2 regions of the Thioalkalivibrio sp. genome follow, and region 1 is predicted to be linked to the other one. Evidence: predicted binding sites of a transcription regulator. Region 1 holds the regulator's gene; the other holds the start of a gene.
What was found. Region 1 encodes FNR, which switches genes on or off when oxygen is low (the NO sensors DNR and NnrR bind a similar motif). Its sites were predicted from a motif close to TTGATNTANATCAA; they were not measured.

Region 1 (15,094 bases):
GCTGGCCACCAGCCCCAGCAGCAGGGCCGCCGCGGGGACGATCAGCCAGGCGCGGCCAAGGCGCCGAAAATACGCCAGACCGGCCGCGGCCATCACACCCATGGCCAGTGCGGTGTTGCCATAGGTCACGGCACTGGTACTGCCCTCCGCTCTGACATACTGTGCGGCCGTCACGACTTCGTACAGCGCGTTGAGCCCGGCCACTACGGCCCCCAGCGAGAGACCGAACCAGAGCATGCCCTCGGGCGGACGAACGCGAACGAAGAGGTAGATGATCGGGATCGCCCACAGCGGCCGCAGCAGCACGTCGAGATCGCGCACGGCTTCCCGGCTGAAGCCGGTTTCCGCCACCGACAGCAGCACCGTGACCGCGAACGCGGCAAACCCGAGCGACGCAAGCCGCTCCTCGGCGGTGAGTCTGTGCGGGGCCCCGGGCCAGCGCAGCAAAAGAGCGAGGATGGCGGTCAGCGCCAGCAGGTGGTAGGGCACGCTGCCGCCGCTGGGGACGAGCAGAATCAAGGCCGGCAGCGCGAGCAGGATGAGAACAGTGACTCCGCCCACCACACGATGCGGCAGAGCCTCCACCATCAGTGACGGCATTCCGCTCTCCCGGACGATCCGATGGCGCTGCAGCGGCGCGCGCCGAGGACCACACCCCGCGCTGACGGCCTCGTCGCGGTCGGCGCGTGCCTGCCTGCAGTGACCGCTTGATCGCTCATCGCATTCCCACCGCGCACCGGCCAGCCGCCGGAGCGCCCGACCACAGTCGAGGCTGCCGTGGCAGCCGAATTAAAAGGATACCGGGATGATCCTGCCGGGATCAGCGTAGTAAAAGGATAAACGGCCTCATCATGGACCAGCAATCCTTTTCCATGGCGTTTCGATCACGGCGGAGCCGCTGAGCCTCGACAATCGGGCCTGAATGGCGCCAAAAACCCATTCGCCCTGTCGACGTCTTCGCCCGCGCATTCTCTCTGCGCTGTCTTCGCCCCGGCCAATAACCATCCGGTCCCCGGCGCTGACAGAGGGAACTTTCCGTCATGCCGGGTCCGGGAGATCCAGAATGGCGCGCACCTGTTGCAGGAGCTCGCGTTGCCGATCCCTTCGCCAAGCGTATGTTCCTGCTCCATCCGATGCCTGGAGACCCAGCACATGAAGGCGCCGGGGCAGACGCTTCAGTGCCTGAGCGAGGGCCAGAGCGTCGGCGACGCCGAAGTCGTGGCTGGACGGCATGCGTCCGGCGCGAACAAGTTCGTCCAGCCGGAGTTCGCGGATGCTCCCCGGTGGCAGCCCCGCCTCCATCGCGTCGATCAGGATCACCGCCCCATCAGGCTGGAGGTACTCCAGAAGGGCCGGGCCCGGGCGATCCAGGGCCAGCAGCTCGGCGCAGCGGTCGAGCCCCGCAGCCCGAAGGGCCTCGATCGCCCGCCAACCGAGATCGTCACCGGTCACTGGCGAACCGACCCCGATGATACGCCAACGGCGGTTCGGATCGTCGCGCGTCACCGGCGTTGCACGCGCACCTTCAGGAAATGCGTCGCGCAGGAGATGCACGGGTCGTAGTTGCGGATCACCGTCTCGCCGCGCAGGCGCAGCGCGTCATCGTCGTTGTGCAGGCCGAAGGCCTCCAGAGAGCACTTCAGGTCGTCCTCGATCCGCGCCTGGTTCTGCGCGGTGGGCGGGACGATCCGGGCCGACAGCACCCTGCCTGCGGCGTCCGTCTCGTAGCGGTGCCACAGCAGACCGCGCGGCGCCTCGGTGGCGCCGCAGCCGACACCGGCCTGCACGGTCGTCGGCACGTGGGCGGGCTCTTCCGGGCGGTAGGCCTCGAGCAGACGGATCGCCTCGGAGACCACCTCGTGGATCTCCACCGCCCGGGCGATCAGGGAGTGGAACATGTTGCGGCTGGGCAGGCTCAGGCCGGTCGCCTCCAGCGCCGACCGGACCGGTGGCGAGAGGCGGTCGTGATTCAGGTTCAGGCGGGCCAGCGGTCCGACCAGATACGGTTCTCCGTCGAGGTGGGCATACAGCGCGGTCGAGTGCGGGACGTGGGATTCCCGAAAGTGGTCGAGGTAGTCCTTCACCGGCAGATCGAGGCCCCGGTCCGAGACGATCCTGCCGGCGTACATCGCGTATTCGCTGTCGTGGCGCAGGGCCACGGAGACGAATTCCTGCTCGTCGTCCGGAAGCGGCAGCGACGCGGTGAAGGCCACCAGCGCCTCCGCGTCTGCCATGGCGGAGCGCAGTTCCCGCAGCACCGCAGCCGCCCGTTCCGGGTCGGGTCCACGATGAAAGCCGCCCATCCGCATCCCGACCGGATGCACGGAGCGGCCGCCGAAGAGCCGGATCAGGTCGTTGCCGAGCCGTTGCAGTCGCAGGCCCCGCCGCACGGCATCGGGGTGCTTTCCGGCCATGGCAATGGCGTTGTCGAAACCGAGGAAGTCGGGCAGCGCCAGCAGGTGCACGTGCAGCGCGTGGCTCTGCAGCCACTCGCCGCAGTACATCAGGCGCCGCAGGTGCATCACGTGGGACGATGCCTGCACGCCGAAGGCCTGCTCCAGTGCCTGCACGGCCGTCATCTGATAGGCCACCGGGCAGATCCCGCAGATCCGCGCGACGATGTCCAGCACTTCCTGTGGCGCGCGGCCCTCGAGAAACTTCTCGAAGTAGCGCGGGGGCTCGAAGATGCGCAGGCGCAGGGTGTCGATCCGCCCCTCCGAAGCGCTCAGCTCGAGAGCGCCCTCGCCCTCGACGCGGGCCAGCACCGGCACCTCGATGCGGATGTCGCGGTTCTCCGTCACGACCGCTCCTTCCAGGCCAGCCACTCGGCGCGGAAGGCTGGCGCATGGCTGTTGATGAAGTGGAAGCGCTGCGCGACCGATTCGGGCATCAGGCCGAGGCCGTCGAAGCGGCGCGCGAGCGACGCGGTGTTCGGATTCTCGGCCGGGCCGAAACAGGCGTAGCAGTCGCGCCCGAAGGCCGGGCACAGGGCCCCGCAGCCGGTGTGCGTGACCGGACCCATGCACGGAATACCCTGGGCAACCAGCACGCAGACATGCTGCTGGCGCTTGCACTCCACGCAGAGCTTGTCCTTGTCCACCACCGGCTCGACACCGAACAGCAGCTGGCGCACCGCCTGGAAGACCTGCCGCGCATTCACCGGGCAGCCCCAGAGCTCCAGGTCCACCTTCACGTGCTCCGCGACCGGCGTGGCGGTGTCCAGGCTGTCGATGAACTCCGGCTGGGCGTAGACCGCTTCGGTCCACCCGGTCGCCCCGTCGGCGTTGAAGTTGCGCAGGGCCTGCAGTCCGCCGGAGGTCGCACAGGCGCCCAGGCTGACCAGGAAGCGGCTGTTCGCCCGGACCGCCTGGATGCGCTCCGCCTCGTCCGGGGTGGAGATGCTGCCCTCCACGAAGGCGATGTCGACGGCGGCCTCCGGATCCATCGGGCCGGCCTCGGCGAAGTGCACGATCTCGACGAGCTGTGCCAGCTCCAGCAGGGCCTCCCCGGCATTGATGAAGGCGAGCTGACAGCCGTCGCAGGAGCTGAACTTGTGGACCGCGACGCGCGGACGGGCATTCTCGCGCGCGTTCAGCCGCTCGAGGGCAGTCGTCTGTGTGCGAGCGCTAGCCTTCATGGCCCAGCACCCACCCTGACGATAAGGATCTCCCTGCCCCGCTTGTGGGGGGTGGTTGGGGTGGGGACGCGCTATTGCCTACCTTCACGTTCACCGTCATGCCGTCTCCCGTCAGAAACCGGTAACGCCCAGCCAGGGGCGCAGCGCCGGGTAGTGGAACACCGGGCCATCCTGGCAGACGAAGTGCGGTCCCACCTGGCAGTGGCCGCAGTGCCCGATGCCGCACTGCATGTTCCGCTCGATGCTGAGCCACATGGAATCGGCCGGGACATTCAGCGCCAGCAGGCGGTCGATCGAGGCCTTCATCATCACCTCGGGCCCGCACAGCATCACGATGCTGCGGTCCGGGTCGATATCGGCCTGGTTGAACAGCACCGTCACCTTGCCCACGCTGAAGGGCCAGTTCGGTCCGCCAACGTCCGCGGCCAGCAGCACCTGGGTGTTGGGCAACGCCTGCCAGCGCTCGTACTGCCGGCGCCAGATCAGGTCATCGGTGTGCTTGACGCCCTGCAGGATCACCAGCCGTCCGAAGCGCTCGCGGCGGTTCAGCACGTAGCGGATCATCGACACCACCGGCGCACAGCCAAGCCCGCCGGTGACGATCACCACGTCCCGCCCCTCGGCCTTGTCGAGCGGCCAGCCGCGGCCGTACGGCCCCCTGAGGCCCATGCGGTCGCCCACCCGAAGACGTTCCATCCCCTCGGTGACCCGCCCGACCGAGCGGATGGTGTGCTCCAGCAGACCCTCGTGGTCGGGGTCGGACACGATGGAGATCGGCACCTCGCCGACCCCGTACAGGTAGAGCATGTTGTACTGCCCCGGGAGCAAACGGTATCCGGACGCGACCTCGGGGTCCGTGAAGCGCAGGTGGAGGGTGTAGATGCTCGGGGTCTCCTCGACCCGCTCCACCACCTCGACCTCCACCGGCCGGTCAGGGTTGTGCATCGCCGGACTCCATGAGCGTCGCGACCTCGGCGGTGATATCGATGCCCACCGGACACCAGGCGATGCAGCGCCCGCAGCCGACGCAGCCGGAGCGCCCATACTGCTCGTGCCAGGAGCCCAGCTTGTGGGTCAGCCACTGCCGGTAGCGCAGACGGGTCTCCTCGCGTACCAGGAAGTGACCCATGTAGCTGTGCACGGCCGTGAAACAGGAGTCCCACTGGCGCAGATGCTCGGCGGATTCGCCGTTCAGCGCGGGTGCGTCCTGCTCGGCATGGCAGAAGCAGGTCGGGCACACTGCGGTGCAGTTCCCGCAGGAGAGACAACGACGGCCCACGTGATCCCAGTGGGGATGCTCGAGGCGCGCGTAGAGCGCATCCTTCAGGTTGCGCGAGGGCAGGCTCCTGCCCTGCCCTCGGGCCGCGGCCGCGACCTCCCGGTCGGCCTCTTCCCGTTGCAGGGAGGAGGCCGCGCCGAGCCCCAGCGACGCCAGCACCGCGCGCCCCGGATCGGTACCCGCGGTGACCACGAAGCCTTCGTCCAGTTCCGACATCGCGAGGTCGTAACCCGATTCCGCGCGTGGCCCGTCCCCCGTCGACGCACAGAAGCAGGTGTCGGCGGGGTGACTGCAGTGAACCGCCACCAGGAAAAGGCTCGCGCGCCTGGCCGCATAGTGCGGATCCGGATAGGGGGACTCCAGGAAGTGCTGCTGGTGGATCTGCAGCGCGGCGAGGTCGCACGCGCGGACACCGATCACCGCGGTGGGTTCGTGCTCCCGCTCGACATCCGCGAAGGTCAGCCCGCCGGATTCATCACGCGCGCAGCGCCAGAGTGGCTCGCGGGGTGCGAAGGTCAGCGGCTTGAGCGCCTGCGGACCGTTGGCCCAGGAAAACATGCGCACGCCGTCGTGCTGGGTCTCGAGCCGATACGTCCCCGGCGCCTGTCGGTCGCGCATCCCTCGCGGCAGATCCGCCGCCGAGGCGATCTCCCGGTAGACGATGGCCCCATCCCGGGCCACCGGCCCGACAAGCCTTGAAAACCCCTGGTCACGGAGGGCGTCGAAAAGGGAATCCACGGAAGACCGAGGCAGGAACAGGGCGGATGTTGCCATGCCTACGAAGGTAGTCCATCAGGTCCGACACGGGAATGATGCAGATCAGAAAGGGGGCCGTCGCAGCCTCCGACCATGCGTTGAGGCACCCGGGATTCGCGTCCGCTGCCGGGGTGCCTGGCAAAACCCTCGAACCGGCTCCGGTAGACTTCCTTTCGCGCTCCTGTTCTGGCTACACTCCTGCCATGTCGATGCACGCTTCAGGCTCCTGCGATCAGTGCTCACTGAAGCTGCTGTGTCTCCCTGTCGGGCTCCCGGACACGGAGTTGTGGCAACTGGACGAGATCGTCCAGCGGCGGCGACCGATCACCAAGGGCAATGTCCTCTTCCGCATGGGCGCTCCCTTCGCCTCCGTATTCGCGGTGCGGACCGGCTCACTGAAGACCGTGCTGCTCTCGGACGACGGCACGGAGCAGGTCACCGGGTTCGCCCTGGCCGGCGAATTGCTGGGGCTCGACGCGATCAATCATGGGGAGCACCCGGTCAGCGCCGTGGCACTCGAGTCGACCAGTGTCTGCGAGATCCCCTTCGACAAGCTCGACGCCCTCGCGGGTCAGCTGCCAGCCTTCCGCCAGCACTTCATGCGCATGATGAGCCGGGAGATCGCCTCCGATGAATCCCTGCTCGCACTGCTCGGGCAGCGCAGCGCCGAGCAGCGGCTCGCCGCGTTCCTGCTGAGTCTCTCGACACGCTTCCGTGCCCGCGGACTGGTCGCCGACCGCTTCTGCCTCAGCATGTCCCGCGCGGACATCGCCAACCACCTCGGTCTGACGCAGGAGACCATCAGCCGCCTGTTTACGCAGTTCCGCAAGCAGGGACTGATCGAGATCCACACCCGCGATCTGCGTCTGATCGACATGGACAGCCTGCACCGGATCGCGGGCATCCGGTTTGAGCCCCTCTCGCAGACCGCCTGACCCCGAAGCCTTCTGGGCCTTTGCCGTCGCCGCGTGGGATCGCGCGGATGTTCGTGATCTCCTGTTGCACTGGCAGGAGCGCCACGGTGTCGACGTGATCTTCCTCTTGTTCGCCTGCTGGCTGCCCCATGCGCTGGCTCCGGCGCACTGGACCGCCCTGGAGTCCGGCTCCACCGACTGGAACGCGGCCGTCACGCGCCGGGTACGCGCCCTGCGGCGAAGAGTTCGGGCGATCGACTGGCCGCAGGGCTACCGGGCGATTCTCGGTATGGAACTCGCCAGTGAGCGCATCGAGGCTACGTGGCTGGCCCGCGCGGCGAGTCCGCCAGAGCGGGCGCCGAGAGACCCGGACCTCGACCAGCGTCTTGGACGCCTGTTCGGGCAACTGCCTCCGGCAGAACGGACCGCCTTCATCGCGGCAATCCGCGCCCTCTTCTACTGATCCAAGAGCCCGGGGACAGATTCAAAAATCTGTCCCCTCTGTCCCCGCGACCGCCCTCAGACTGCCGCGGCCAGGGCCTGATCGAGGTCCCCGAGGATGTCGTCGATGTGCTCGATGCCGACGGACAGTCGCACCATGTCCTCGCGGACGCCGGCCCGTTCCAGCTCCTCGGCCGACAGCTGGCGATGCGTGGTCGTCCCGGGGTGGCAGGCCAGGCTCTTGGCGTCGCCAATGTTCACCAGCCGGGTCACGAGCTTGAGGGCATCGATGAAGCGCCCGCCCGCCTCGCGTCCACCCCTCGGGCTGCTGATCCCGAAGCTCAGGATGCCGGCCGCCCTCCCCCCGAGGTAGCGCTGCGTCAGCGCGTGATCCGGGTGCGAGGGGAGGCCCGCGTAGGAGACCCAGCCAACGTCCGGATGCTCGTCGAGGAACCGCGCCACGGCCGTGGCGTTGTCGCAGTGGCGATCCATGCGCAGCGCCAGGGTCTCGATGCCCTGCAGGATCTGGAAGCTGTTGAAGGGCGAGATGGCCGCGCCCATGTTGCGCAGGGGCACCACCCGCGCGCGGCCGATATAGGCGGCGGGCCCGAAGGCGTCCGTGTAGGTCACCCCGTGATAGGAGGGATCCGGCTGCGTGAGCCCCGGGAAGCGTTCGCCATGATCGGCCCAGGGGAAGTGTCCGGAATCGACCAGCACGCCGCCAATGGTGGTGCCGTGTCCGCCCATGTACTTGGTGAGCGAATGCACCACGATGTCGGCACCGTGTTCGAAGGGGCGGCAGAGATACGGCGATGGCACCGTGTTGTCCACCATCAGCGGCACACCGTGCGCATGAGCCAGTTCGGCAAGGGCCGCCAGATCGGCAACGTTCCCTGCCGGATTGCCGACGGATTCGCAGAAGACGGCGCGGGTACCCGGGTCCATCAGGCCGCGCATCGCGTCGATGTCTCCCGGCGCGGCGAAACGGACCTCGATGCCATAGCGCGGCAGCGTATGCGCGAAGAGATTGTAGGTCCCGCCGTAGAGGGTGCTGGTGGTCACGATATTCTGGCCGGATTCGGCGAGCGTCATGATGCCGGCGGTGACGGCCGCCATGCCCGAGGCAAATGCCAGCGCGCCCACTCCGCCCTCCAGCGCGGCCACGCGCTGCTCCAGCACGTCCGTGGTCGGATTCATGATCCGGGTGTAGATGTTGCCCGGAACCTTCAGGTCGAACAGGTCCGCGCCGTGCTGGGTGTCATCGAAGGCGTAGGAGGTGGTCTGGTAGATCGGCACCGCCACGGCCCGGGTCGTCGGATCCGGCTCGAAGCCTGCGTGAATCGCCCTGGTCTCGAATTTCATGCGTCCCTCCTCCTGTTGATGCCCCTCGGGACACAGCGATCACCGCCGTTCGCGCCCGGGAATGAGCGGAGCATACTGCAGCAGACGCCACGAGCGACAGGGAGCCGCGGTCAGGAAAAACCGTACTCAGACCAGAAGATTATCCACAGGTTCCACGCTGCAGCCCTGAATCCAAAAAAAAGTCTTGATCTGAATCAACCAAACGGCCCGATCATGGCCTACACTCCGGAATGCGAGGCAGCCCGCCCGGGTCGTTTGGCTGCGTCGATTTCTTCACCGATGGGGGATCTCCATGGAAACAACCGCAGACACGCATGACGTCCGAACAGCGACGCAGGAAACCTATAACTACAAGGTAGTTCGGCAGTTCTCGATCATGACGATCGTCTGGGGCGTGGTCGGAATGCTGGTGGGCGTGATCATCGCCGCCCAGCTCTTCTGGCCGGCCCTGAATACCAACCTTGAGTGGTTCACCTTCGGGCGCCTGCGCCCACTGCACACCAATGCGGTGATCTTCGCCTTCGGCGGCTCCGCACTGTTCGCCACCTCCTACTACATCGTCCAGCGCACCTGTCAGACACGGCTCTTCGGGGGGCCCCTGGTCGGCTTCACCTTCTGGGGCTGGCAGGCCGTGATCGTACTGGCCGCGATCACCCTGCCGCTGGGGATGACCATGGGCAAGGAATACGCCGAGCTGGAATGGCCGATCGCGATCCTGGTGGCCATTGTCTGGGTCGCCTACGCGATCGTGTTCTTCGGCACCATCCTGAAGCGGAAGGCCCAGCACATCTATGTCGCCAACTGGTTCTTCGGGGCCTTCATCCTCGTGATCGCGGTGCTGCACATCGTCAACAACATCTCGATGCCGGTCACCCTGTTCAAGTCGTACTCGGCCTACCCGGGCACCATGGACGCGATGATCCAGTGGTGGTACGGGCACAATGCGGTCGGCTTCTTCCTCACCGCCGCCTTCCTCGGGATGATGTACTACTTCGTGCCGAAGCAGGCCGGACGCCCGATCTACTCGTACCGCCTGTCGGTGGTCCACTTCTGGGCGCTGATCTCGCTGTACATGTGGGCCGGCCCCCACCACCTGCACTACACCGCGTTGCCTGACTGGGTGCAGTCGCTGGGCATGGTCTTCTCGCTGATGCTGCTGGCGCCTTCCTGGGGCGGCATGATCAACGGGATCATGACCCTCTCCGGTGCCTGGCATAAGCTCCGCACGGACCCGATCCTGCGCTTCCTGATCGTGGCGCTATCCTTCTACGGTCTGGCCACCTTCGAAGGCCCGATGATGTCGATCAAGACCGTGAACGTCCTGTCGCACTACACCGACTGGACCATCGGCCATGTCCACGGCGGTGCGCTGGGCTGGGTGGCAATGATCTCCATCGGCTCGCTCTACGCGCTGATTCCCACCCTTTGGGGCAAGGAGCGCATGTACTCGATCAAGGCGATCGAGTGGCACTTCTGGCTGTCGACCATCGGCACCGTGATGTACATCGTGTCGATGTGGATCGCCGGGGTGATGCAGGGCCTGATGTGGCGCGCCGTTAACGAAGACGGAACCCTCACCTACAACTTCGTGGAGACGCTGGTGCAGATGTATCCGTACTACTTCCTCCGCTTCCTGGGCGGCGCCGTCTTCTTCCTCGGCATGTTCATCATGATCTGGAACGTGTGGAAGACCATTGGCGGCACCAAGCCTGTGGTGCACGCCGTGCCGCAGACCGCGCACTGATCCGGGGGAGACAACACCATGAGTCATGAAGTCGTTGAGAAGAACATCGGCCTGATGGTCGTACTCATCATCCTGGTGATCAGCGTGGCCGGTCTGGTACAGATCGTCCCACTCTTCTTCCTGACCAGTACCACGGAGCCGATCGAGGGCATGGAGCCCTACTCCGCGCTGGAACTGGAGGGCCGGGATGTGTACCTCCGCGAGGGCTGTTACACCTGTCACTCGCAGATGATTCGTCCCTTCCGCGCCGAGACCGAGCGTTACGGGCACTACTCGGTGGCGGGCGAGTCCGTCTGGGATCACCCGTTCCAGTGGGGTTCCAAGCGCACCGGCCCGGACCTTGCCCGTGTCGGGGGCCGTTACAGCGATGACTGGCACCGTCTGCACCTGATCGATCCGCGTGCGGTGGTGCCGGAGTCGAACATGCCCGCCTACGCCTTCCTGGAAAACCGCGAGATCAACGCAGACCTCACGCCGCGCAAGATGCGGGCGTTGCAGCGACTGGGAGTTCCCTACACCGACGAGCAGATTGCGAATGCGTCGGAGGAGGTCGGCGGCAGCACCGAAATGGATGCCCTGATCGCCTATCTCCAGGGACTCGGTACCGCGCTTGCGCATTGGAGATGACGGATGAGCTTCGGCGTATTGCACGGCCTGCTCACCCTGCTGGTGATGATCCTGTTCCTGGGGATCGTCTGGTGGGCCTTCAGCAGCAGGCAGAAGAAGCGCTTTGACGAAGCCGCCAATCTCCCCTTTGCGGATGAAGACGACAAGCCGGACCCCGAGCGGTCGCGGAAAGGAGACGAATAATGAACGAGTACGACATGAGTACCTTCTGGCATTGGTGGGTCGTGCTGCTCACGCTCGCCAATATCGCAGGCATCTACTGGCTGATCCGCTGGACTGCCAAGAAGCGCCCGGGCGAGGCGGCCGAGGGCTCGGAGACGGGCCACACCTGGGATGGCCTGAGCGAGTTCAACAACCCGTTGCCTCGATGGTGGCTGTACATGTTCTACTTCACCATCGTGTTCGCGCTGATCTATCTGGTGCTCTACCCCGGGCTCGGCCGCTTTGCCGGCATGCTCGGGTGGCATTCCGGAAACATGCTGAATGTCGAGGAAAGCCAGTACACCCGGGAGATGGAGCGCGCGGAAGAGCGTTACCAGCCGATCTTCGCAGCGATGGCCGAGCAGGACATCCCGGTGCTCGCCGAGGACTCCGACGCGCTGACCACGGGGCGTCGCCTCTACCTCAATTACTGCTCCACCTGCCATGGCTCCGATGCTGGCGGTGCCAGCGGATTCCCCAACCTCGCCAATGGCGTCTGGCAGTGGGGCGGCTCCCCGAGTGCGATCCAGACCACCATCGCGGAGGGCCGGCAGGCCAACATGCCCGGCTTCGGGGATTCCCTCGGTGAAGAGGGCGTGGAAGATGTCGCGCATTACGTGCTGCAGCTCTCCGGTCGCTCCGACGCCGACGAGGCCAGGGCCGAGGCGGGACAGGCGCAATTCCAGACGTTCTGTGCCGGTTGTCATGGACAGGATGGAAGCGGCATGGAGATGCTCGGCGCGCCACCGCTGACCGAGAATGCCTGGATCTACGGCGGATCGCTGGCGGCGATCAAGGACACCATCGAGAATGGCCGTGCAGGCGTGATGCCGGCCTTCGGGGAACTGCTGGGCGAAGACAGGGTGCATGTGCTGTCGGCCTACGTCTACAGCCTCGATCCCGATTAGACATCGGTCTGCGTTAGCCAGGGCGGGCTGCACTCCACGGTGGCCCGCCCTTTTTTTCTTCGCTTCACCCCACCCGATACCGAGTAAGACCATGGCAGAATCCGACACGAAACGCAGCAAGAAGACCGCGGCCACGCCCGCAGAGGGGCTGGAAAACGAGTTTTACGCCAAGCACGAAAAGATCTACCCGCGGCAGGTAAGCGGCATGTTCGCCAGGCTTCGGGTCACGGCGATGCTCGTGCTGCTTGGCATTTTTTACGGGCTGCCCTGGGTGCAATGGGAGGGCCGGCAGGCCGTGCTGTTCGACCTGCCCGAGCGGAAGTTCCACGTATTCGGTCTGACGTTCTGGCCGCAGGACTTCTTCCTGCTCGCCATGCTGCTGGTGATCGCCGCGCTGACCCTGTTCTTCTTCACCGCGCTCGCCGGGCGGCTCTGGTGCGGTTACGCCTGCCCGCAGACGGTCTGGACCGAGGCCTTCCTGCGTATCGAGCGCTGGTTCGAGGGCGACCGGGCCAAGCAGATGAAGCTGGACAAGGCGCCGTGGAACAAGGAAAAGATCCTGCGCAAGGCGGGCAAGCACTCGGTCTGGATCCTGCTCGCACTGTTCACCGGTCTGACCTTCGTCGGTTACTTCGTTCCCATCACCGACCTGATCCCCCGCTTTGTCACCCTGAACACCGGTGGCTGGGAGACCTTCTGGGTCCTCTTCTACGGATTCGCAACCTGGGGCAACGCCGGCTTCATGCGTGAGCAGGTCTGCATCTACATGTGTCCCTACGCGCGCTTCCAGAGCGCCATGTTCGACAAGGACACGCTGATCATCTCCTACGACGAGGAGCGCGGCGAACCCCGTGGCCCGCGCAAGCGCGGCACGGATCGCAAGGCCAAGGGGCTGGGCGACTGCATCGACTGCACCCTCTGTGTACAGGTCTGTCCGACGGGCATCGACATCCGTGACGGCCTGCAGTACCAGTGCATCGGCTGTTCGGCGTGTGTCGATGTCTGTGATGAAGTCATGGACAGGATGGGTTATCCGAGGGGGCTGGTCCGCTACACCACGGAAAACGCGATGGCGGGCAAGCCCACCAAGGTGCTGCGCCCGCGCGTGTTCCTCTACGGGATGCTGCTGCTGGTGCTGCTGGCCGGCTTTGTGTACGGGGTCTCTGCGCGCAATCCGGTGGGGATCGACGTGATTCGCGATCGCAACGTGCTCTACCGCGAGCTGCCCGACGGCCAGGTCGAAAACGTGTACACCCTGAAGCTGACCAACCGCGCGCCTGCCGAGCGCCATTTCGAGATCAGCATCGAGGGGCTGGACGGCGCCGAACTGGCCTGGCAGGAGGGCGACTATATCGCGGTCCCCCCCGGACGCGTGACCGAGTTCCCGATCAGCGTGCGCATGGATCCCTACGAGTTGACGGGAGCAAGCAGCGAGGTCATCTTCCGTGCAGAGGTCGTGGACCAGCCAGAACTCTCCAACGAACGGTCAAGCCGTTTCGTCGGTCCGTTACGTTGATCGTTTCAGCCTGAGGATCTGCATTCATGCGTTATCCCCGTGAAGATACCCTGCCCTGGTACAAGCAGTTCTGGCCCTGGTTCGTGATCACCCCGCCGCTTGCCGGTATCGTTCTCGGCGTGCTCCTGATCACCTTCGCCACCAATGATCCGGACGGGATGGTGATCGGCGACTACTCCAAGGAGGGGCGCGGGATGAACCAGAGCATCGAGCGGGCCCGCTTCGCGATGCAGCTCGGGCTGGCCGCCGACGTGGAGATCGAGGGCGAGCGCGTCTGGGTGCGGCTCGAGAGTAACCCGGCCATTCCGAGGCAGGAGCTTCAGATCAGGTTCGTGCACCCGACCCGCGATCATTTCGACCAGCAGATGGTGCTGAGCCATGATCCCGTACGGAACCGCTACTACGCGGACATCGAGGCCCTGCAGACCGCACTCTGGTACGTGTACATCGAGCCGGCTGACGGTGCCTGGCGTCTGCGTGGCCGCATGGCCGAATTCGATTCACAAGCGGTTCGTCTCGAGCCGAGCGCCTGAGCAAGGCCGATCCGGGGCCGGGCACCGCGCCATCGCGGGTCCGGCCTGCTCGAGCCGCGTCCCGCCCGTTCCGGATGCAACCGATGCAAGCAAATCCGATCTTCGATGCCGACCTGATCCGCCGCTACGACAAGGCCGGTCCGCGCTACACGTCCTATCCTACCGCGGTGCAGTTCCACCCGGGATTCGACGAGGCGCAGTTCCGGCAGCAGGCTGCCGTCAGCAATGCCCGCGGCGGCCCCCTGTCGCTCTACTTCCATATCCCCTTCTGCGACACCGTCTGCTTCTACTGCGCGTGCAACAAGGTCGCGACCAAGGACCGCAGCAGGGCCCAGCCCTATCTCGAGGACGTCTACCGGGAGATGACGCTGCAGTCGGCCCTGTTCGACGACGGCCGGCCGGTCGAGCAGCTGCACTGGGGCGGAGGCACGCCGACCTTTCTGAGTCTCGACCAGATGCGCGAGCTGATGGGCCGCACCGGCGAGCACTTCCAGCTGAAGACGGACGACACCGGCGAGTACTCGATCGAGATCGACCCGCGCGAGGCCGATCCGGCGACGGTGGCGGTACTGCGCGAACTCGGCTTCAACCGCATGAGCCTGGGGGTGCAGGACTTCGATCCCCGGGTGCAGAAGGCGGTGAACCGCATCCAGTCGGAGGAAGAAACGCTCGCGGTGCTGCAGGCCGCGCGCGCGGAGGGCTTCCACGGCATCAGCATCGACCTGATCTACGGCCTGCCCTTCCAGAGCGTCGACGGCTTCCTGCGCACGCTGGACCGGGTGATCGAGGCGAGCCCCGACCGGCTGTCGGTGTTCAACTATGCACACCTCCCCACGCGCTTCATGCCGCAGCGCCGCATCAGCGACGCAGACCTCCCGACACCGGCGGAGAAGCTCGCCATCCTCGAGGCGACGATCCATCACCTCACGGGCGCGGGCTATGTGCTGATCGGCATGGATCACTTCGCAAAGCCCGATGACCCGCTCGCGCGCGCCCAGCGCGAGGGCAGCCTGTACCGGAACTTCCAGGGCTACGCCACCCACGCCGAATGCGACCTGGTCGCGATGGGCGTATCGGCGATCAGCCAGGTCGGCGATTCCTTCAGCCAGAACGTGAAGGACATCGACACCTACAGCCGGATCCTCGCTGATGGCCGGCTGCCGCTCGAGCGCGGCT
Region 2 (16,490 bases), on a different contig from region 1:
ATCGATTCATGCGCGCCGCGCTGCCAGGCGATGCCGAGCCTCGGTTCGATTCCACGCTGCAGCGAGTCTAGCGCGCCGGCGAGTTCCAGCACCCGTGCCAATACCCGCAGCCAGGAATCCGGAACGCCCTGGCAAGCCAGCATCGCCGCGATCAGCGGATGCGCCGCCTGACGCGGCAGGGGCCCCATCTCGAAGACCTGACCCTGATGGTCGGGCCGCCAGTGGAAGTCCGGGTCCGATTGCAGCCGCGGCAGGGCTGTCTGCACCATCGGTTGCAGATCGCGACCCCGGAAGAATGGCAGCGCCGAAGGGCCGAGACCCGTCAGGCGGGGCCGCAGCCGCGCGAGCAGGCCCGCCAGCGGCGTCGGCGCCTCTTCCAGCCACTGCGCCAGGGAATCGGGCTCCGGATTCTCGAGCCAGGCGAGATTCGCGTGTCCGAACAGATCCGCGAAGGTCTTGCCCGCCCAGTTGCCGGCGGCTTCACGATCCGTCGCGAATCGTGTCCGCTCGCCCAGCAGCTCGCGCACCGGGGCCGGTTGCTGGGGTTCCCCGACGACGCGCGGCCAGTCGAGCCCCAGCCGCCACAGGTGCTCGCGGATGTTCTCCAGGCGGATGCGTTCGGCCCAGTCCGCAATGGCGTTGCTGTCCGGCGCGCCGCTGCGCAGCACGGCCTCCAGGGCCTCGACCGCGACGGACTGCGCGTCTCCGCAGAGGCTGTACAGGCGCGGGATGATCGCGCGCGCCTGTCCGGGTGCCCTGCCGGTCAGCAGGGCCGCGGGCTGCGGTCGCCGCGAGCGGACTTCAGCGCGTTGCACCACCCGCCCGTCCCATTCGAGGCGCAGTTCGACCCTGCCCTCAGCGGGAATCGCCGTCGTCATTCAGAAAGTCTCCGCGCAGCACGCGGCGACGGTCGAAATCGCGCCCGGCGTTGCGCCGGAGCGCCGCGATCGGCCCGCCCCCCTGACGCTGCGGCTCTGGCCGCCGCAGATCGGGGCCGGGCCGGAGCAGCAGGGACAGCGTTTCAAAGGCGACCGCCCGGGCCGCCGCCTGATCCTCGAAGCGCTGCATCGGAGAGAACAGCGAGCAGGTCTCGTAGGGGCCGACATCCTCTTCCCGGGCGCCGATGAAATCCACCGGGCCGCGCGGCAGTTCCCGCGTGCCGAACGCGCCCACGGCAATCGGGTCGTCGTCGGGCAGGCGCAGCAGGTTCATCGCCCAGGGAGTGATCAGGACGCCCACGCGCGCGGCGCCGCTGCGCCGGAAACCGACGGCCTCGACAGCGAGCCCGTGATGCAGCAGCGGAAGGTCCTGCATGCGCTCCCGCTGGATGCGGCCGAAGACCTCCTCCAGCTGCTGTCGCACCGCTTCCGCGTCCCCGTTCACGGGTTGCCTACCGGGGTGGCCCGACCGCCGAGGGCAGCTCGAGGTCACTGAAGAAGCCGTCGAGATCGGTCTCGCCGCGCATCGCCGCCTCGAGGCCCAGCACCGCCTCGTCGATCTGGCGCGCCTGTTCCGGGGTCAGGACCTCGCGGGCATGGTCCTGCAGCGCCAGCACCCAGGTGCCCACCGGCTGTGGCCCGATCAGCATCATGTTCAGCCGTCGGCGCTCGCCACGCCGCTCGCAGAGAGCCACGCATTCGTCCGTCTCGAGCACCTGCATCGGAATCCCAAGGCACATCGCGTTTCCACCCCTTGAATCGATATCAGGCCAGGTGCATCGGATCCCGCCAGGGCCGCCCGGCACCGGCCTCCATGCCCAGCACCTTCCCACACTGGAACGGGGCCGAATGTGATCTAGATCACCGCCGGGAAAGACCCACTAACGCATTCTGTGTTCGAGCATAAGACAACGCTGATTTTTTCACACATCCCGAGAATTTATCACACGAAACACGGGTGCCGTGGGCCGGACCAATGCACCCCCAGGCAGGAAGGGTAGCGATGATCACGATCACAGACCGGGCCGATTCCGCGCCGCCCTCCCCCGCCACCAGAAACCGCCAGGTTCTGGTCCTGGGCCTCGGAAACATCCTGCTGAGCGACGAGGGTGCCGGCGTGCATGTCGTCAAGCAACTGGCGGACACGCACACGGGGCTACCGGACGTCGAATTCATGGATGGCGGCACGCTGAGCTTCACGCTGGCGGACGCCATCGTCACCACGGACTCCCTGATCGTGGTCGACACCGCCGCACTCGAGACCGAACCCGGCGCGGTGCAGGTGTTCGAGGGCGACGCGATGGACCACTTCGTCAGCACTGGCGCCAAGAGCAGCGTGCACGAGGTGAGCCTGTCGGACCTGCTCGCCATTGCCGCGCTGGAAGGCCTCCTGCCCCGCCGCCGGGCGCTGGTCGGTATCCAGCCTCAGGATTTCGACTGGGGTGATCAACCAACGGCGGCCGTGGCCAACGCCCTGCCCGTCGCCTGCGAGAGAGTGATGGAACTGGTCCGGAGGTGGCAGGCATGAGCCTGAAGGACATCCCGGTCAAGCTCGATCCGGGCCCGGGGCCGGGATCGCCCGAAACCACGGGGCTCGCGGTCGCCCTGCTGCGGGAGATCGCCGATCACCTGCTGGCGGTCTCCCAGGGCGGTGAGCGCCAGGTGGTGGAGCTCACGAACCTTCCCCTCAGCGAGGGCGACCTGCAGCTCCTGGAGGCGAAGCTGGGACGCGGAGAGGTCGAGGCCCGGATCAATGCGGCCGGTCCCACCGAGGTCTTCGAGACCGCGTTCCCCGGGGTCTGGTGGGTTCGGTACCTCGGCGAGGGCGACCGCATGATCACACAGCAACTGGAGATCGGCACGGTGCCGGTGATCCTGGAGGCACATGAGGAGGACATCCAGGCGAGCGCCAGACGTTTTCCGTCCATGTTCGATGAACTGGACACGAACCACCATTGACCACTCGCAATCCAGCGACGACTTGCACAAAGGGGGTCGGCATGAAAGAGCATGATTTGACGTTAGGCGAGGAACTGCGCCGCCAGGGCATCTCCAGGCGTTCCTTTCTCAAGTTCTGCGCGGGGGTCGCCTCATCGATGGCCATCCCTGCCGCGATGGTGCCGGCGATGGCGGACTCGCTTGCCCAGGCCCGCAGGCAGCCTGCGATCATGATGGCCTACCAGGAGTGCACCGGATGCCTGGAGTCCCTGACCCGGTCGTTCGCGCCCACGCTGGAAAACCTGATCTTCAACTTCATCTCCCTGGACTTCCAGCACGCGCTGCAGGCGGCCGCGGGCGATCAGGCGGTCGAGGCAATCAAGACCTCGATGAAGGAGAACTGGGGCAAGTACCTCCTGCTGGTGGATGGCTCCATTCCGCTGAACGACGACGGCATCTACTCGGTGTCGCACGGTCAGAGCCACCTGGACTCGCTGCGTGAACTGGGCGAGGGTGCGGCCGCGATCGTCAGCATCGGCACCTGCGCGAGCTTCGGCGGGATCGGCGCGGCGAGTCCGAACCCGACCGGCGCAGTGGGCGTCGACCAGATCATTACCGACAAGCCGATCCTGAACGTGCCGGGTTGCCCTCCGATGCCCGAGGTGATGACCGGCGTGCTGACCAGCTTCCTCGCCTTCGGGGCCCTGCCGGAGGTCGACAGTCTGAAGCGGCCCAGGGCCTTCTTTGGTGACACCATCCACGACCGCTGTTACCGGCGCACGTTCTACGACCAGGGCAAGTTCGCGGACAGTTTCGATGACGAGGGCGCGCGCAACGGCTGGTGTCTGTACAAGCTGGGTTGCAAGGGTCCGATCACCCACAATGCATGTGCGACGCTGAAGTTCAACGAGGGGGTCAGCTGGCCCATCCAGTCCGGTCATGGTTGCCTTGGCTGCTCCGAACCGAATTTCTGGGACAAGGAGGGCTTCTACAAGCCGCTGTCGGCGGGCCAGTGGGGTAGCGCAGAGGGCATCGCGGCCGCGGCCGCGGCCGGTGTGGCCCTGGGCGCGGTATCCGCCGTGATGTCCCGCCGCAATCAAAACAAAATCTCGGGAGGCAAGTAGCCATGACACTCCTTGACTTTGCACGCGGCCCCGCGATGCAGATCGCGATCATCATCTTCGTGGCGGGCATCCTGTGGCGCCTCGTGGGCGTCTGGGCCCTGCGACAGAAGAAGGATCTCTCCGAGGCCCGCCAGACGGGCGCCTGGGTGGGAGGCCTGAAGGGCCTGTTCGTTCACGCCTGGCCGTACAAGCCCTTCGTGCCCAAGGTGGGTGCCCAGTACATCATCGGCTACATCATCCACCTGGGGCTGTTCATCGTGCTGATCTTCGGCACGCCGCACATGCTCTTCTTCGCCGACATCGTGGGCTTCACCTGGTGGACCCTCCCGGGCGGGGTGATCACCGCGGTCGCCGTGATCACCACCCTCGCGCTGTTCGTCGCGTTGATCAAGCGGCTGGTCAACCCGGTGCAGCGGCTGATCTCCAACTTCGATGACTACGCCACCTGGTTCGTGACCACGGCACCGTTTGTCACCGGCCTGATCACCAACATGAACATGTGGCCGGACTATGAAACCGGGCTGGCGATCCATCTTCTGAGCGTCTGGCTGCTGCTGATCTACTTCCCGTTCGGCAAGCTGATGCATTCCTTCTGGTTCGTGGTGTCCCGTTACACCACCGGTTCCCGTTTTGCACGTAGAGGGGGCATGGCATGATTGATACAACCCAAACCGAAATCGAACTCGATCACGAGTCCAGGCGCCTCTCCGTTACCAAGCCCGAGGAACGCTTCGACGTCCAGGGCGACATGAGCGACGATGAGCGCGTCGAGAAGGCGATGGTGAACTTCGCCAAGGACTTCGGCCGGGTCGCGGCCACCTACATGGAGGCCTGCATCCACTGTGGTGCCTGCGCCCATGCCTGCCCCTTCTACGAGGTCAGCGGCAACCCGCGCCACACCCCGATCTGGAAGCTCGAGCCCTTCAAGCAGGCCTACAAGCGCGAGGCCGGCCCGTTGGCCTTCCTGTACAAGACCCTCAACTTCAAGCCAAAGGTCACGGTCGACGAACTCAAGGAGTGGCAGGAACTGCTGTACGACACCTGCACCATGTGCGGCCGCTGCACGCTGATCTGCCCGATGAGCATCGACATCGCCACCCTGGTCGGCACAGCGCGCCACGCGATGTTTCACGCCGGCCTCGTCCCGCACGAGCTGTACACGGTCACCGAAAAGGCGCAGAAGGAAGGCAGTCCGCTGGGGGCGACGCCCTCGGTCTTCGAAGACCGCATCGAGTGGATGGGTGACGAGCACGAAGTCGAAATGAACGTGAACGAGGACCAGGCGGACGTGCTCGTGCTGATGTCCTCCATCGAGATCCAGAAGTATCCGGAATCGATGGCGGCGACGGCGAAGATCCTGAACCACATGGGCAAGTCCTGGACCTTCCGCACCGACGGCTACGAGGCGACCAACTTCGGGATGCTCTCGGGCAATACCGGCTGGCAGAGGGACATGTCGATGAAGGTCATCAGCGCCGCCGAGAAGATCGGTGCCAAGTTGGTGATCCTTCCGGAATGCGGCCATGCCTACCAGGCACTGCGCTGGCAGGGAGCGAACATGTACGGGAAACCCCTGCCCTTCAAGGTCCAGCACATCTCCGAATTCCTTGCCGATGCAGTCGATTCGGGAGCCCTGAAGCTGAAGACCGTGAACAAGTCTGTCGCCTTCCACGATCCCTGCCAGGTCTCGCGCCGCGGCGGAGCCACCCCGGCGCCCCGCAAGGTGCTGGAGGCGCTGGGTCTGGATCTGAAAGAGGCCGAGAGCGGCGGCAACCTGAACTTCTGCTGCGGAGGCGGGGGCGGCGTGATCACCATCCACCGCGCCGACTCGCTCCGTCATGGCATCATGGCCAACAAGTTCCGGCAGCTGGACGCGACCGGTGCAGAAATGATGGTCACCAGCTGCTCCAACTGCCGCCAGAACTTCGACGAGAGCGGCGAGGAACTGAACTGGGGCAAAGACATGAACAGCCTGCTCGAACTGGTGGCTGAAAACCTTGTAGAGGAAGGCAAGCGATGAGCGCAGATAGAGTTGTAGTTGATCCCATCACCCGTATCGAGGGTCACCTGCGCATCGAGGCGGAGACGGACAACGAAGGGCACATCAAGAGCGCATACAGCTCGGGAACCATGGTGCGCGGCCTCGAGATCATCATGCAGGGCCGCGACCCGCGCGATGCCTGGGCCTTCGCTCAGCGCATCTGCGGGGTCTGTACCCTGGTGCACGGCATGGCCTCCATCCGTTCGGTCGAGGACGCGCTGGACTACCCGATCCCGCCAAACGCCCAGCTGATCCGCAACATGATGAGCGGAGCCCAGTACATCCATGACCACGTGATGCACTTCTATCACCTGCACGCGCTGGACTGGGTGGACGTGGTCTCAGCGCTGGACGCGGACCCGAAGGCGACCTCGGAGCTCGCGCAGTCGATCTCGAACTACCGAAACTCCTCGCCCGGATACTTCTCGGATGTGCAGAAGAAGGTGAAGAACCTGGTCGAGTCCGGTCAGCTCGGGATCTTCGCGAACGGCTACTGGGGCCATCCGGAGTACAAGCTGCCCGCAGAGGCCAACCTGATGGCGGTGGCGCATTACCTCGACGCCCTCAGCTGGCAGCGCGACGTGGCCAAGCTGCACGCGGTATTCGGCGGCAAGAACCCGCACCCGAACTTCGTGGTCGGCGGTGCCCCCACCCCGTTCAGCGGCGGGCCGGAGGGCGGCGGTCAGACCACCCTGAACGACACGGGGCTGAGCATCGTGCGCGACGCGATCCTGCGGATGCAGGAGTTCGTCGAACAGGTCTACCTGCCCGACACCCTGGCCATCGCCGGCTTCTACAAGGACTGGTTCGAGCGTGGCGAGGGCGTGGGCAACTTCCTGACCTGCGGCGACTTCCCGGCATCGGGGTACGGAGACGTGTCCGACTACCTGATCCCGGCGGGCGTGATCCTCGACCGGGACCTGTCGACCATCCACCCGCTGGACCTGAAGGATCCGGAACAGGTGCAGGAGTTCATCTCGCATTCCTGGTACGACTACCAGGATGGCAAGGACGTGGGCCTGCATCCGCACGCCGGCGAGACCAAGCTGAACTACACCGGTCCGAAGCCGCCGTATTCGCATCTCGACGTGGAGAAGGATTACTCGTGGCTGAAGTCCCCGCGCTGGCGTGGACGCCCGATGGAGGTCGGCCCCCTGGCCCGAGTGCTGATGCTCTATGCCAGCGGTCACGAGCCGACGCGCGATCTGGCCACGATGGCACTGACCCAGCTGGACCTGCCGGTGACGGCGATGTTCTCGACCATGGGCCGCACCGCCGCCCGGACGCTGGAGAGCAAGATCATCGCGGACAACATGATGGTCTGGTACGACAACCTGGTAGCCAACCTCAAGAGCGGCGACCACAGCACCTTCAACGAGGACCTCTGGAACCCGACGAGCTGGCCGCAGCACGCCAAGGGCGTGGGTTACATGGAGGCGCCGCGGGGCGCACTGACCCACTACTCGGTGATCGACGATGGCAAGCTGACCAACTACCAGGCTGTCGTGCCCAGCACCTGGAACGCCGGGCCGCGTGACGCCGAGGGCCAGCCGGGTCCCTACGAGGCCGCGCTGATGGACAACCACCAGCTGGCGGTCGAGGGGCAGCCTCTGGAGATCCTGCGCACCATCCACAGTTTCGATCCCTGCCTCGCCTGTGCGGTGCACATGGTCGGACCGGACGGGAAGCCGGGCGTGACAGTCAAGGTCAGCTGACCGAACCTCCGGAAGCACTGCACGTGCTTCCGGCTTTCTGGCCTTCACGGCCAGCCCGGGCCGGGGGAGAGATCCCGCCGGCCTTTTTTATCGTTACCCCGTAGGAGCGGCTTCCAGCCGCGATCACGCACGTGCTACCCGATCGCGGCTGGAAGCCGTTCCTACAGGGGGTTCTGCTCCAGAACCGCAGGAAACCAGCTCCCTGGACGACCCCCCCAACGCCGATTCGAACCGCCTCAGGATCGCTCCGCGACCGCCACCAGCTGCCGGTCGCGCCACAGGCAATAGAACACCCACAGAAAGACCGGCACGTTCATCAACAGGCCATAGAGCAGCGGCAGGAGACCCAGTGCCGGCAGTTGCAGGATCGCAAAGGCCACCATCATCGCCACCCCGGCGTTCTGAACCCCGACCTCCACCGTGATCGCGCGCGAGCTCTCCCGGGGAAGCCCGAACTGCCGGGATGCCCGATAGCCCATCGCCATGGCCGACATGCACAGCAGCAGCACGGCCAGCGTCTCCAGGCTGACCAGCGCCGGCAGGCGCTGATGGTAGGCAACGAACAGCGCCACCACGATGCCGACCATGGCCACGCCAGTGAAGACCTTGACCACGGGAAGCCAGGCCTGAGCGGTGCGGTCACCCAGCCACAGGCGCAGCGCCATCCCCAGGGTCACCGGAACCACCGTCACCAGCAGGAGCTGACCCACCGTACTCCAGTAGGGAAGCGCAAACCCCTCCGCGGCAAGGCCCAGCAACTGGAAATTCCAGCCCATGATCAGCGGCAAGGTAAACGGCACCAGCATCGCCGCGATCGCGGTCAGGCTGACCGAGAGGGCGAGATCGCCCTGAACCAGGTAACTGAACATGTTCGAGGTCGCCCCACCCGGCACCAGTGCCACCAGCAGGAGACCCGCGGCCGCCATCGGCGGCAGCGGCAGCAGCAGCACCAGGACCCAGGCAAGCACGGGCAGTGCGAGCATCTGCAATCCGAGGCCCAGCGCCACCCTGCGGGGGTGCTGCAGAACACGCGTGAAGTCCCGGGCGGTGAGACTCAGGCCCATGGCCAGCATCACGCTCGCCAGAATCCAGGGCAACACCGCCTGCGGCAACCACTCCCCCGCCATTTCGCTCCCTTGCCATACCGATTGGGGCCGGTCCGTCAGACCCGCATGAAGGGGGGTCGCGGATGCTAGACTGCCGCCGCACGGGATAACAGGGCCCTTGTCGCCCTGTGGATACCCCTGCGGCAAAGTCGGAGGATAGCAGCCACCCCGCCCCGGGCGCACACTTCCCTGGCCGGGATCCGGAGAAGCCGTGGCGCGTGACCCCGGGGCCTCGTTGCGGCAGGGTTGTCGGGATACAGGATACCGAGGATGCATCTACCTTGAATTCCCTTCAGGTCTGGTCGCATACGGTCCGGCCGCGGACCCTGCCCGCCGCGGTGGGGCCGGTGCTGCTGGGACAGGTCCTGGTGGTGGAGGGCCACTTCTCGTGGACCACCGCGATCCTGTGCGTGATCTGCGCCCTCGCGCTTCAGATCGCGGTGAATCTGGCCAACGATCTCTTCGACGGGCTGTCCGGCGTTGACCAGGCGGATCGCCTGGGCCCCACGCGTGCGCTGCAGAGTGGGCTGCTGAGCGTCGGGCAGCTCCGCCTCGGCCTCGTGCTCGCGCTTGGGGTGGCGGTGACCACCGGACTGTGGCTGATCATCTTCGGTCACTGGCTGCTTTGGCTGCTCGGTGCGCTCGCGGTGCTCGGCGTACTGGGGTACAGCGGCGGACGCCGCCCCTACGCCAATCGCGCACTGGGCGAGGTGGCCGTCTGGCTGTTCTTCGGGCCCGTGGCGGTCCTGGGCAGCCTGCTCGCCCAGCGCAGTCCGATCGGCATCGAGTCCATCGTGGCCTCGGTGCTGGTCGGTCTCCCGGTCGCTGCGATCCTGGTGGTGAACAATCTGCGCGACCGCTACGGCGATGCGCGGGCCGGCAAACACACGCTGGCGGTTCGGATCGGCCCGCGCAACACCCGGTTGCTGTTTGCCGGCCTGGTCGTGGTCCCGGTTCTCTTCGCCCTGCCCGGCGGGCAGCCGGACTGGACCTGGCTGCCCTGGGCCGCCCTGCTCGTCGGCGCCGTGGCGCTGAGCCGCGAGACCGCCAGGCGGGACGGTCCCGCGCTGAATCCGCTGCTCGGCTGGACCGCGATGTTCTCCCTGCTCTTTGCGCTGTGGCTGGCGGTGCGTTACGGGGAGATCCTCCTGTGAGCCTGCGGCCGCACGCCAGCGTCGCTGGGCGTTCTGGACGCGAATCCCGCGGTGGCGGATCCTGCCCGCGGATCTCCCCTCACCGAGGATCGGCACGATGACCACGCACACCCAGCCCGATGCGGTAACCGACGCCCCCGACCGTAAGCTGCGGCTCGTCTTCGGCGCCAGCGGATACATCGGCACCCACCTGGTGCCGCGCCTGATGGCCGCGGGCTTCAGCGTGCGGGCGGCGGCGCGCTCACCGGAGGTCCTGCAGGCCCGTGAATGGACCGGGGTCGAACTTGTTGCCGCCGACGCCCTCAAGCCGGAGACCCTGGGCGCCGCGCTGCGCGATGTCGATACGGCGTACTACCTGGTGCACTCGATGGCCGCCGGCCGCGACTTCGGGCGGATCGACCTGGAGGCCGCGAGCAACTTCGCCGCCGCCGCGGCCGCCGCCGGTGTACGCCGCATCGTGTATCTGGGCGGCCTGGTTCCCCCCTCCGCCGACACCGAGCACATCGTCTCCCGCGAGCGCACCGGCGACTTGCTCCGCGAGGGGATCGTGCCCGTAACCGAAATCCGCGCCGGCATCATCGTGGGGCCAGGATCGGCCGCGTTCGAGGTGATGCGCGATCTGGTGTTCCATCTGCCCGTGATGATCACCCCGCGCTGGGTCCTCGCGAAATCCCCACCCATCGCCCTGGAGAACCTGATGGGCTATTTGGTGCGGGCGCCGGAGGTGCCGGCCACCGAGGGCAGAATCCTCGATGCGGCCGGGCCCGAGCACCTGACCTACGCGGAGATGATGCGGATACTGGCCGAGGAGGCTGGCAGGCGGCCACCCCGCATCATCCCGGTGCCGCTGCTCACGCCCCGCCTGTCCTCCTACTGGCTGCGCTTCGTCACCGCCGTCCCTACCCCGGTCGCCCGAGCGTTGATCGAGGGCATGCGCCAGGACTTCATCGCCGACAACACGGAGATCCATCGGCTGATGCCGCAGGAGCTGCTGGACTTTCGCGCCGCGGTGCGCGCGGCCTTCGAGGCCGAGCGGCGGCACGAGATCGCTGCCCGCTGGACCGAGGGGGCCTTCGCATTCCGGGACTACCGGCCCGACTACGCCTACTACGCCAAGCGCGCCAGCGGCGAGGCCGTTGCCAAGGCCTCGGTCGAGGACGCGTGGAAGGTGGTCACATCGATCGGCGGCGGCAATCGGTACTTCTACATGAACACGCTCTGGAAGATACGCGAGATTCTCGACTGGATGGTCGGCGGAGCGGGGCTGAGTTACGGCCGGCGAGACCCGGAGGAGCTGCGGGTCGGCGACACCGTCGATTCCTGGCGCGTGATCGCGATGGAACCCGGGCGGCGCCTGACGCTGTTCTTTGGCATGCGTGCACCGGGCTCGGGCGTGCTGGAGTTCGAGCTCGTACCCGAGGACACCGGCACGCGCATCCGCGCCACCGCATACTGGCACCCGGCAGGCGTCTGGGGACTGCTCTACTGGTATGCCCTCGTCCCCGCCCACCTGTTCATCTTCGCGGGCATGACACGGGCGATTGCCCGTCGCGCCGAGGCACTGGCACGTTCCCGGAACGGCGGCACAGGACCGGACGTCTGAGCCGGTGACGCCGGCTCAGTAACGTCCGTGCTGATGGGAGATGTAGTTGGACATCTCGACGAACTGAGCATTCATACGGTGCAGGATGTTGTGCCCGACCTGCACGATGTTCTTCATCACCTGATACACGAGCCAGGGATCGGATTCGATCAGCGACTCGAAGTCCCGGCGGTTGAAGGTGCACACCGTCGGGTTGCCGATCGCGCGCAGGGACGCGCTGTGCGGACGCCCGCCGACGAAGCCCATCTCGCCGGCCAGATCCCCGCCCTGCAGGATGTGCAGCGTAACCTCCTGACCGCCGCCGACGTTGCGGGTCACCGCCAGCTTGCCCGAGGTGATCACGCACAGGGCGTCGTCGGTCTCACCCTCCTGAAAAAGCTTTTCGTTATCGTTAAGCTTGCGGCAGTGCGTGATGCCCGCCAGCCGCTTGACCTGCTCATCGGAGAGCCCCGCGGTCAGCCGCGTATCGCGCAGGTCCGTGTAGTTGTCGTTTTCGTCCATCTTGTCCCCCGGATACCGTGATGGTGTTGCGGCGCACAGTATCCAACCGGGGTCGCCAGAGTTCAATGCCCGGGCGTGAGCGCGGCACGCCGTTGCGGTGCTCCGGGATCCGGGCCGAAACAGGGGGCTGCCCCAGGGAGCATCGCTGATGCCATCGATCGAAACCCAGGCCCACCTGCCCGCGGACCCGCACACGGTCTTCAGACTGCTGCGCAACGTGGAAGACTTTCCCCGGTACACCCGGGCGGTGGAGACCGTCACCCCGCTGGGCGGCGAGCGCTATCAGTGGAGCGTCCGTGTGGGCGGGGTGCGCTACCAGTGGATCATCGAGATCATTCAGAGCCAGGAGCCGGAGCGTCTCACCTGGAAGTCCGTAACCGGCATCGCGAATACCGGCCGCTACCGGCTGATGCCGGCCAGGGGAGGCACCGATCTGCGCCTGGTGATCGACTACACGCTGAACAGCCGCCTGCTGGACAAGACCGTCGGGCGCGTCGCCGGTCCGGTCGTGCGCCGCATCAGTGCGGAGGTCCTGGAACGGGTCCAGGAACGCCTGGCCGCGGAGGGTGCCTGAGCACGCCGCCCCGATCCCCACGATTCGCAAGGGACCGGAATTCCGGCCCGGTCCCCACGTCGAAGACGGTATGAAGCGTACCGCAGACCCAGATCGCGACCGCCTCGCCGGTGTCCAGGCCGAGACCGGTCTACGCGCCCATTCGGGTCTGTCGGCGGTGGTGCTGCTGTCGTTCCTTTGTCTGACCCTTGCACTCGGGGCATCGCGAACCGCCGCCGAGACCGATTACGCGGAAGGATCCCGCATCGACTGGAACACCTTCCACCCGGGGCTCTTCCACCGGGCACGCACGGAGAATCGTCCGCTGTTCCTGTATTTTCACGGGCAGTGGTGCACCTGGTGCCGGGATTTCCAGAACGAGAGCCTGGAGCACGACGGCGTCGTCGACGCAATCCGAGCCGGCTACATCCCGGTGCTGATCGACCTTGACCGTCGCCGTGATCTCTTCACCCGATATGGTGGCCGCGGCCTCCCCTTCGTGGTCATCGTCGATGCGCAGGACGAGGTCCGGGGCCGGTTCACCGGCCACGTGGGCCCGGCCGACCTGACCCGGCTGCTGACCGAACGCCGGCGCCAGATCTCCGTGACCGGCCGCGAGGTCGCACCCGCCGACGAGCCGATCGAGACGGTCGAGGCGTTCCGCGGGATGCTGGACGAGGTCTACGATCCGCGCAGCCGGCGGCTCAGCGGCAGCGGAATGTTCGGGACCCTGAGCAAGCGCCCGCAGCCCTGGACGCTTGGCTTCCTGCTGCGCCAGGATGAGTGGCAGGAGCGCGTGCGGGCGCTGCTTGATCAGACCATCGAGGATCTCTGGGACGCCGAGGAAGGCGGATTCTTCTTCTTCTTCGATCCGGACCAGCCGGATCCGGAGCGGGCGCGCGAGACCTCCAAGCGTCTGGACCAGAATGCGGCCTTTCTGTGGCTCTTCTCCGACGCCTATGCGCGTCTGGGGATCCCGGCATACCGCGAAGTGGTGGAACGCAACCTCGACTACCTGCGGAATCACCTCTGGGATCCCGGGGAGCAGCGCTTCTTCGGCAGCCAGTTTTCGGATGATCTCTACTACGCCCAGTCCCTGGAGGGGCGGCAGGACCTCGCGCCGCCGCCGGTCGACCGCACCAGTTTCACCGACGCGTCGAGCCAGATGATCGCCGCACTCGTACACGCCGCCGACGCGCTCGCGGATCCCTCCCTGCTCGACTGGGCCGGGGCCGCACTGAAGTCCATGCAGCGGGACCTTGGAACCGAGGACGGCTATCTGCATGCACTGCCGCCCGATGGCCCGCCGGAACTCGAGGGCTATCTGCCGGCCCAGGTCTGGCCGGGGATCGCCTGGCATCTCTATCTGAACGCGACCGGCGCCAGTGACCGGCAACCCGAACTGCGGCTGCTGGAGACCGTTGCATCCTTCAAGGACGCGGATCTCGATGCGTACCGCGAGCGCAGGAGCCCGGAACTGGAGCCGTGGGTCGAGACCCGTACCCAGGCGGCGCTGGCATGGTGGCTCGGCCGGCTCGATCCGTCCGCCGTGGCCGCCGCCGGGATCCGACCGGAGAAGGTCCGCGACCAGTTGTGGATCGTTCCCGGCGACGACCCTGATGACGTGGCGCTGGGTTTCCGGGCCCTGGAGCGCCCTGCACCCCTGGGGACAGATCTATAAATCTGTCCCCATTCTTTCCTCCATTCCTTCCGCTTTCCTCGTCGTTTCTGCCGCCGGCCCTTCCCCCGTCGTTTCCGCTCGACCGTTACCGGATTCCGGCGGAGGCGAGTCGGCGAGGGAGTCGAGCAACCGGATCTCGCCTACATCGGACTCAAGCTGCGACGAAGGGCCCTGTCGATCCGGGTGCAGGTAGGACCGGTACAGACCCGATGCCAGATACGCGAGATTCAGACCCAGCAGGAGCAACAATACCCAGCGCATGCTCATCAAGCAGTGCCCCCCTTCCCCCGGCGGGGCCGCAGATGGCACCACAGACCGTCGAAGACCAGTCCCGGAACCACGTGCACGGGGCGCTCGAGCAGGGTCGACAGCCAGCCTGCATCACCACCGGTGAGCCACCACTCCACGCCCTGCTGCGCGCCGCCGGCCTCCGCGCCGAGACGCTGCACGGCACCCGCGAGGCCGAGCCTCCATCCGTGCAGCAGGGCCTTCCCGGTGTCGTGAGCCGGGAGCACGGCCGAATCCGCCGGGAGGGTCGCACCCGTGAGGCGCAGTGTCGGCGCCACCTGGGTCTGGAGCGCATCCGTAAACAGGCGATTCACCGCCTCGAGCCCCCCACGCAGGCCGGGCAGTATGTAGCCCCCCAGATGCCGCCCATCCTCATCCAGCAGGTCGACTGTCACCGCCGTACCGGCATCGACAATCACCGCCGGTTTCCGTGTCCGGGCCACGACGCCCAGCAATGCGCAGTAGCGATCGGCCCCGAACTGCTGCAGATCGTAGTCCAGCCGCAGCCCCCCGGGACCCTCCGCGCGGGGATGGACACTGACGACCGGTACCCCGCCGTAACGGGCCCTGAGGGCCGCGCGGAGGCTCTCTTCGCGCTCGGCCATTCCGACGCGCACCATCCAGACCGCCCGGGGCCGGCACTGGGGCAGTTCCGATGCACTCACTGATGCGGTCCAGTCATGCCGACCCTCCTCCAGCACGAGACCGGTCTCGGAGCGGACCTGCCACTTCAGGCTGGTGCTGCCGAGATCAAACAGGAGGAACTCAGGCACGGTCCACCCGCCGCACCGAGACATCGCCCGAGTACAGCCGCTCGAGACCGCCGGGCCCCTGCAGCAGCAGGGCGCCGTCGACGGGGTCCACGCCGGCGGCGATACCCTCGCGGCCGGATTCCGTCACGCGGACCGGTCGCCCGAACAGGTGGTCGAGACGCCGATAGTCCTCGAGCACCGGCTGCAGTCCATCCCGTGCAAAGGCGTCCCAGGCCCGCGCGATCTCCACGAGGATCGCCTGCAGCAGATCCGTCAGGCCCGGTACGGAGGACGCCGACAGATCGCCGAGGTCGGCCGTCGGCCGATCCACGCCCAGCGCCACCGCGTCCCGGCGATTCACGCCGACGCCCGCCACCACGGCGGGCCGGCACCCCCCGGTGCGCGGCCGCGCCTCGATCAGGATTCCCGCCAGCTTTCGCCCTTCGGGGGTCACGAGGTCGTTGGGCCACTTGAACCCGAAGCCGTGCAGGCCGCAGCGGGACAGCCCGCGCGACACGCCCACCCCGATCGCAAGGGCCAGGGCCGGCGCCGGGGCCTCCCCGGGGCGCAGGGCACGCGCCAAGGAGAAGGTCAGGCTTGAGCCGCCCGCGGACACCCAGGTGCGCCCCCGGCGGCCCTTGCCAGCCGTCTGCTCGCGCGCAACACAGACCCGATAGGCATCGTGCACCAGGGCCTGGCAGTCGAGCAGCTGCCGGTTGGTGGAATCCACACTCGGCAGAAACTCGAAACCGGACCAGCGCTTCGGCAGCTCCCGCTCCAGCCGCCCCGGCAGCGGGTCCAGGGCCTTCCTCCAGGAAACCAGTGAATCGTCAGTCACGTCGGGCTAGAATGCTTGGATGAACCGTCGGCATGTCACCAGGGCCTTGCTGCTGCTCCTACTCGGCGGCCTGGGCCTGCTGTCCGCAAAGGCCGCCGCGGAACTCTACACCTACCTGGATGCAGACGGCACCCGAGTTTACACGGACCAGCGCCCCACCGGGGGAGTGAGCTACCGACGGGTGGGCATCCCCGCAACCAGCGACTCCGCCAACCGCTCCGGCGGGCAGCTCTTCGTCTACCAGCTGCCGAGCGGTGA

Region 2: ACESMN_RS06615 (HyaD/HybD family hydrogenase maturation endopeptidase) is a predicted target of FNR. The motif match lies at 1,790-1,803, and genes of this name have one in related genera.

Annotation. Positions count from the first base shown of each region.
Region 1 is NZ_JAWLHP010000004.1:55,793-70,886, reverse strand. Features, by position in the region: gene ACESMN_RS01380 (O-antigen ligase family protein) at 1-600, opposite strand, end outside; gene ACESMN_RS01375 (hydrogenase maturation protease) at 1,039-1,506, opposite strand; gene ACESMN_RS01370 (Ni/Fe hydrogenase subunit alpha) at 1,503-2,801, opposite strand; gene ACESMN_RS01365 (sulfhydrogenase subunit delta) at 2,798-3,637, opposite strand; gene ACESMN_RS01360 (FAD/NAD(P)-binding protein) at 3,749-4,582, opposite strand; gene ACESMN_RS01355 (4Fe-4S dicluster domain-containing protein) at 4,569-5,690, opposite strand; gene fnr (fumarate/nitrate reduction transcriptional regulator Fnr) at 5,876-6,607, shown strand; gene ACESMN_RS01345 (DUF2390 domain-containing protein) at 6,582-7,049, shown strand; gene ACESMN_RS01340 (O-acetylhomoserine aminocarboxypropyltransferase/cysteine synthase family protein) at 7,106-8,389, opposite strand; gene ccoN (cytochrome-c oxidase, cbb3-type subunit I) at 8,682-10,133, shown strand; gene ccoO (cytochrome-c oxidase, cbb3-type subunit II) at 10,152-10,760, shown strand; gene ACESMN_RS01325 (cbb3-type cytochrome oxidase subunit 3) at 10,764-10,943, shown strand; gene ccoP (cytochrome-c oxidase, cbb3-type subunit III) at 10,943-11,869, shown strand; gene ccoG (cytochrome c oxidase accessory protein CcoG) at 11,961-13,385, shown strand; gene ACESMN_RS01310 (FixH family protein) at 13,412-13,918, shown strand; gene hemN (oxygen-independent coproporphyrinogen III oxidase) at 14,002-15,094, shown strand, end outside.
Region 2 is NZ_JAWLHP010000025.1:17,630-34,119, reverse strand. Features, by position in the region: gene ACESMN_RS06630 (nickel-dependent hydrogenase large subunit) at 1-878, opposite strand, end outside; gene hybE ([NiFe]-hydrogenase assembly chaperone HybE) at 856-1,383, opposite strand; gene ACESMN_RS06620 (HypC/HybG/HupF family hydrogenase formation chaperone) at 1,391-1,678, opposite strand; gene ACESMN_RS06615 (HyaD/HybD family hydrogenase maturation endopeptidase) at 1,942-2,466, shown strand; gene ACESMN_RS06610 (hydrogenase expression/formation protein) at 2,463-2,897, shown strand; gene ACESMN_RS06605 (hydrogenase small subunit) at 2,939-4,000, shown strand; gene ACESMN_RS06600 (nitrate reductase) at 4,003-4,656, shown strand; gene ACESMN_RS06595 ((Fe-S)-binding protein) at 4,653-6,020, shown strand; gene ACESMN_RS06590 (nickel-dependent hydrogenase large subunit) at 6,017-7,756, shown strand; gene ACESMN_RS06585 (bile acid:sodium symporter family protein) at 7,993-8,883, opposite strand; gene menA (1,4-dihydroxy-2-naphthoate octaprenyltransferase) at 9,144-10,016, shown strand; gene ACESMN_RS06575 (SDR family oxidoreductase) at 10,114-11,619, shown strand; gene ACESMN_RS06570 (Crp/Fnr family transcriptional regulator) at 11,635-12,120, opposite strand; gene ACESMN_RS06565 (SRPBCC family protein) at 12,269-12,694, shown strand; gene ACESMN_RS06560 (DUF255 domain-containing protein) at 12,765-14,354, shown strand; gene ACESMN_RS06555 (type III pantothenate kinase) at 14,621-15,415, opposite strand; gene ACESMN_RS06550 (biotin--[acetyl-CoA-carboxylase] ligase) at 15,408-16,232, opposite strand; gene ACESMN_RS06545 (lytic transglycosylase domain-containing protein) at 16,252-16,490, shown strand, end outside.